Regions from separate parts of the Lysinibacillus sp. UBA6686 genome, predicted to be linked through region 2. Evidence: predicted binding sites of a transcription regulator. Region 2 holds the regulator's gene; the other holds the start of a gene.

Region 1 (3,430 bases), on a different contig from region 2:
GTTAAGGTTGTTACAAGTACTCGTTCATCATGCGAAATGCGGTCTTGAATTTCATCAATCAAATCGTCAATTTGTCCTTCAATTGGTCGCACATCAATTAGCGGATCCAGCAGCCCAGTTGGACGTATAATTTGTTCCACCATTTCTGGAGAATGTTCAAGCTCATAGGGACCAGGTGTTGCCGATACATAAATAGCTTGATGAACTCGTTTTTCATATTCCTCAAAACGTAATGGGCGATTATCAAGCGCTGACGGCAAACGGAAGCCATGCTCGACTAACACACCTTTACGTGCTTGGTCACCATTGTACATTCCCCGAACTTGTGGCAGTGTAACGTGACTTTCGTCAACAACCAGTAAAAAATCATCTGGAAAATAATCGAGCAGGGTATAAGGAGTCGCTCCTGCCTCACGTAATGTTAGGTGACGTGAATAATTTTCGATTCCTGAGCAAAAGCCCATTTCACGCATCATTTCTAAATCATAGCGAGTGCGTTGCTCTAAACGCTGAGCCTCTAATAATTTATCCTCGGCACGTAAAAGCGCTAACCTTTCTTCTAACTCTTTTTCAATATTTTCAATGGCTTTCCGCATTTTTTCTTCTCGTGTAACGAAGTGGGATGCTGGGAAAATAGCGACATGATCTCGATCTGATAAAATCTCCCCTGTTAACGCATCCACTTCACGAATACGGTCGATTTCATCACCGAAAAACTCCACGCGAATACAATGCTCATCTCGGGATGCTGGGAATATTTCCACCACATCTCCACGTACTCGGAACGTTCCGCGAGTAAAGCTAACATCATTGCGTTCATATTGAACATCTACTAGCTTGCGTAGTAGCTGATTGCGTTCAATTTCCATGCCTGTCCGAATCGATACCACCATTTCACGATATTCCTCTGGAGAACCTAAGCCATAAATACAGGATACAGAAGCAATAATAATAACATCATCACGCTCAAATAATGCAGATGTGGCAGAGTGACGTAATTTATCGATTTCATCATTGATACTTGAATCTTTTTCAATATAAGTATCAGTTTGTGGAACATAGGCCTCTGGCTGATAATAATCATAATAGCTGACAAAGTATTCTACAGCATTATTCGGGAAGAATTCTTTAAATTCACTATACAATTGACCTGCCAGTGTTTTATTGTGTGCCATAATCAGTGTCGGTTTTTTAATCTGCTGAATAACGTTAGAGATAGTAAACGTTTTTCCTGTTCCTGTTGCACCAAGTAATGTTTGATGACGTTTCCCCGCACGTACACCCTCCACTAATTCCGCGATTGCCTGTGGTTGATCCCCATTAGGCTGATATGGCGCTTGTAAATCAAATACTTGCACACACGCCCCCGTCCTTTCCTTCCAATTTGTACATTTATTTTAGCATAGCAGCACTAAAATTTCGAACATTTAACGAACGAATGTTTGTAAATTCTTTTCTCTTTCGATAAAATAACGATATTGTTATGAATCCTTCAAGTAAATTATGGAATACCTTTCTACTCTTATAATAGCCGCTTCATCAAGTTTTCAAGCCCTTTCAGCTAAACAGATTCCCCTCATACAATAACGAGTTAATTCTTTTACTAACCTATACGCAAAAAAATCCCGCCCTCCAATTTTTAGGAGGGCGGGCTCGTCATATTATTCACTTGCTGCTTGGCGTAAAACTGTTAGTTCATGTGCGTATAGATGAAATGCCTTTTCATCTTTTTCATCGAGTGCTCTATCTATCAGAACCATGAGCTGCTCTTCACGATGCATACGCTGGATATGATTTAAAAATAAATCCAAATAAATCTCGTTCAATAATTTTTCTGCCTCATCAACTTTCTTTGACTGACCCACGGCTTTTAGAAAATCTGTATACGAATAATATTTATCCAACGATCTCACCTCGATCCTTTTCTAAATTATATGAAAATTGAATTTAAAATGCAATGCATAAGAATTGAAAATAACTTGGATTAGTCATTAATCTCTGTTCATTTGAAGCAAATTCTCTACATGTTTTCTTCATTTATCAATAGGTTTTACATTTTATCTATATTATCAATATTTGAGTTTATCCTCTACACTACAGCTATTAAGAGAAAAGGAGGAACACCATTTATGCAAACAAATTATGTCAATGGATATTTAATCTCTTTCAACACCTATTTACTGGAACCTATCCAGCATGGGGCAAAAATCTTCACAAGGGTTATTGATAAACATAATGAGCTTATCGTTACTCGTAAACCTATGCACATTCTACGAAAATCCTGTATCTCGCTTGGGACAACCTATGAGGCTGCAAAATATTCCGCTAAACGCTTTTTTGGCAATCAACATAAACTACCAATCGTAGTAGCCTTTGATTATGGTTTCCCATGTATCTTTTTACCAACTTATTCTCCGAACTCCATCCATAATATTTGGATTGGACTTCACGCCATTTCGAATATTATACCGAGTAAATTAGGCTGTATTATCACACTTAAAAACGATAAACAAATAGAATTACCTATTCAATATGCTTCTATCAGTAAACAATTTGTCAATGCATCCATGCTCTATAAGCATTACATGAATGAACGAAAGAGCATTAGTCATGATGCCCCATATCATCCGCCTTTCTGATTTAATTACAGCAGGTCTTTGGACACCGCTTGAAAAGAAACCAAAACTGCATTCACATAGAGGTAGGAGTCTTCTGTATCCTCCGCTACCGCTATGCTTTCAATACAAAAATATTTGATGAATGAAGATAAAAAAATTCCCTTCAGGTGCACAAAGTTTCTGTGCCCTTGAAGGGAATTGATTAGCCAATTTTCGAACGTAAGTATGCATTAATGAATGGATCTAAGTCGCCATCCATCACTGCTCCTACATTGCCTGTTTCTTCATTTGTACGATGATCCTTCACCATTGAATATGGATGGAATACATATGAACGAATTTGTGAGCCCCAGCCGATTTCTTTCTGCTCACCACGAATTTCATTTAGCTGTGCCTGTTGTTTATCTAGCTCTAATTGATATAATTTTCCTTTTAACATTGTCATCGCTTTTTCACGGTTTTTAATTTGTGAGCGCTCAGCCTGACATTGTACAATTGTACCAGTCGGGATGTGAGTAATACGGACAGCTGAGTCTGTTGTATTAATATGCTGACCACCTGCACCTGTTGCACGATACGTATCAATCTTTAAATCCTCTGTACGAATATCGATTTCAATATTGTCATCGAATTCAGGCATAACATCACAAGACACAAAAGATGTATGGCGACGACCTGAAGAATCGAATGGAGAGATTCGCACCAGACGATGGACTCCTTTTTCAGCCTGTAAATATCCATATGCATTATGCCCTTTAATGGACAATGTTACTGATTTAATACCTGCCTCATCACCTGGTAAATAATCCACT
Region 2 (3,430 bases):
ATTACCTTTTCCTGATGCTCCCGATACCTTCGATGTACTGTTGCCTTGCTGACATCAAAGCCTAAGCCTCGAAGCGTCATGGCAATTTCCTCGAATGTAAAGCCTTTGTTTCGAAGCTTAATAATTTCCTCTATCGGGACTTCTTTTCGCTCCTGCCCATTTGGATTTCCACGATTCGATAAATTATTTTCAGGTCTATAGCCCTTTTCCACCGCTCGACGCATACCACGCCGTATTTTAGCATTATGGATTCTACGCTGGTATTCCTCTACGATCGCTAATATTTCTAGCAGCATCGTATCCATTTCATTTAATTGTACAGGTCCTGCATCCCGCATGGAGAAAACATCTGTTTCTGTTTTTTGCAATAAATGCAGCACAGCCATTCTGGCATTCCCACGTCCTAAGCGAGTTTCATCCTGGACAAATAATGCATGAATTTTCTTTTCTTTAATGAAATCAAGCATTTCGAGTAAGCCATCTCGCTCCACATCATAGCCACTATGCTGATCTAAAAAAATGCCCTTTATATTGTAACCCTGCTCCTTGGCATAGCGCGTTAATTCTTCCTGCTGACGCTCAAGCGAGGAACTTTGTGTCTCTTTTTCTGTACTCACGCGGCAATAGATTACAGCCGATTGTTGTTTATTTATCATGGTTCATTTCTCGCAATTTCAATAGAGTTTATGGGATTGGCTTGGTTTCCCACCACTGGAATGACTAATGATTTACCTGCAATAATTTGAACATCAGGTAATTCATTTTCTGTCTTTACTAATTTAATCCAGTCTTCCTTACTCATTTTACCACGGTATTGCTCAGCTAACGACCATAGGCTATCGCCATGCTCGACTTGTATTTCCTTGTAAGTCACCTCACCAGGATCTGTTATGTAAAGGTATCCTGTAAACAGTAAGCAAGCCCCTAATAAAATGGAGATATGCGGATTTTTCTTTAACCAATTCATCATTATAACCTCTTTTCTAGAATGTTTGTTCGGAATGTATGTTCTTATAATAGTGCGAACAAATGTTTTTGTCAAACACTTTTCGAACCTATGTTTGCATAAGTGTTCGCATTCTGCTATACTATCTAATAAGTAGAAATAAAAGAAAAAAGAGGTGAGCAATCATGAAAAAAGTTTCGAAAAGACAAGAAGACATTTTAGCCTTTATTAAAGAAGAAGTACGCGCAAAGGGGTATCCACCATCTGTACGTGAAATTGGCGAAGCAGTTGGACTTGCTTCAAGCTCAACAGTTCATGGACATTTAGCTCGTTTAGAACAAAAGGGCTTTATCCGCCGTGACCCAACAAAGCCTCGTGCCATTGAAATATTGGAGCCAGAAGACTCGATCCAAAAGCAAAGTGTTATTCACGTCCCTCTTGTGGGTAAAGTAACAGCAGGTTCTCCAATTACAGCTATTGAAAATATCGAAGAGTATTTCCCGCTGCCAGATACTTATGGGACAAGTGAGGATCAATTATTTATGCTAGAGATTATGGGTGAATCCATGATTGAAGCTGGTATACTTGATGGAGACTTAGTTATTGTAAAGCAAAAATCAACAGCAGATAATGGGGATATTGTCGTGGCGATGACAGAAGAGGATGAAGCAACGGTTAAGCGTTTCTTTAAGGAAAAAAATCATTTCCGCTTACAGCCTGAAAACTCCACAATGGAGCCAATTATTGTCGATCAAGTTTCAATTTTAGGACAAGTTGTAGGCCTTTATCGTCGAGTGCACTAAAAAATATAAAATTTTTGGATGATTTTAAGAGGCTGATATGTTCCCTGATGAGCATATACCTCTTTTTCTTAATTTGAGACATAGAACAAAATACGATCTACATAGGGAGTGCATCCATTTGAAACAAAAAATTAAGCAGGCTGTACAAGAGGCTTATACGACAATGTATAGCTCCTTATACGATGAACAAATTTATGCGGCTGTTTTAGTGACAGATGGTGATTGTGGAAGCCTTTATTTAACAATGGGAACCGAAAAATCACTTATTGAAATTGGTCAGAACTATGAGGACGACCCCGAAAACTATCGTTTTTTAAAGGATGAATATTTACATTATGATGAAACGGATATGCTCGAAAAGGTAAGTCGTGAATTATTAGATACAATATTGCATATCGAAGACGAGGAATTTGTTAAACATAAAGAGATGCTTCATCAAGCAATGAGTGATACGATGTATGAATTGAAGCAGGAGGGCATTATCGACGAAAGCATTTTTGTTTTTATTTCGGTGACTGATGATGACCAGGATGAAATATTGGAGCTAACGTCAGCAAAGCGTTGTAATCCAAATCACCCCCTACTCCCTGCATTTATCCGTAATTGGCAGTATTAAATACCTTTACGAAGATATCGAACAAAATTTTTCGCCATCTTCCTTTATCAAAAAAAGAATCCACTTTACAATGGATTCTATGCCTCTAATTTGAATGTTAGGCTTGCCTTTATAAAAGCAGTAAATATTTTCTTTGACACTTCATCTCCTGCCATCGCCTGCTCTTCTGGATGCCACTGTACCGCCAGACAAAACGGGTGATCTTCATGTACGACTGCTTCTACAATTCCATCACTGGATTTGGCAGCAACCTTTAATTTCTCAGCTAATACGTTGACAGCTTGATGATGAAAGGAATTTACGGCTATTTTCTCTTTCTCGGTGATTCTGTTTAATAATGAATCAGGTGTAACCGTAACATAGTGGGTAGCAACACCCCGAGCTGCCTGCTGCATATGCTTTAATAATTTTTTACTATGATATTCGCTCTCCATATCCTGATAAATATTGCCTCCAAGGGCAACATTTAATATTTGAATGCCACGACATATACCAAAAATCGGCATCTTGCGAATAAAGGCTGCCTCGATTAAAGCAAGCTCTACAGAATCTCTTTCAGGGTGTACCTTCCCTAATTTGGGTGCAGGCTCTGCATCAAAGAGAAATGGATGGACATCACAGCCTCCCGACAGCAATAACCCGTCTGTCAAAGACAAAGCTTGTGCAACATCCTCCTCTATACCAGGTGGAATAATGAGCGGAATGCCCCCAGCTTCGATAATACTATTACTGTAGGCAGCATTTAATCTTGCTGACAAATCATCCTCCAAAAAGGCCGTTATGCCAATTATTGGCTTCACTTTATCCCCTCCATAATTTCAAGTTATCTCCTACCATAACCCAAGATACCAATTCATCAAGGCATCTCCATAAAAATAGACAACCATAGCCGCAATAGCAATGGATGGGCCAAATGGAATTGGTGTCTTTCTGCCCTGCTGTCTTGCCTTTAACACTATAATGCCAACAACCATCCCTATCACAGCAGCTATAAACAACGTTAAGAGTGTATTTAATGTGCCCAATACAAGCCCCAGTAAAAAGAATAATTTAATATCTCCCCCA

What was found. Region 2 encodes LexA, which represses DNA repair genes until DNA is damaged. Its sites were predicted from a motif close to CGAACATATGTTCG; they were not measured.
Region 1: the regulator LexA is predicted to act here: its motif matches at 1,432-1,445, upstream of uvrB (excinuclease ABC subunit UvrB).

The regions. Positions count from the first base shown of each region.
Region 1 is NZ_DKJS01000058.1:25,316-28,745, reverse strand. Features, by position in the region: gene uvrB (excinuclease ABC subunit UvrB) at 1-1,358, opposite strand, end outside; gene B2R82_RS15200 (IDEAL domain-containing protein) at 1,662-1,904, opposite strand; gene B2R82_RS15195 (competence protein ComK) at 2,130-2,639, shown strand; one part of gene prfB (peptide chain release factor 2) at 2,821-3,430, opposite strand, start outside.
Region 2 is NZ_DKJS01000081.1:51,122-54,551, reverse strand. Features, by position in the region: gene B2R82_RS22020 (YneB family resolvase-like protein) at 1-656, opposite strand, end outside; gene yneA (cell division suppressor protein YneA) at 653-967, opposite strand; gene lexA (transcriptional repressor LexA) at 1,132-1,749, shown strand; gene B2R82_RS22005 (DUF4303 domain-containing protein) at 1,868-2,365, shown strand; gene B2R82_RS22000 (gamma-glutamyl-gamma-aminobutyrate hydrolase family protein) at 2,443-3,165, opposite strand; gene B2R82_RS21995 (prepilin peptidase) at 3,196-3,430, opposite strand, start outside.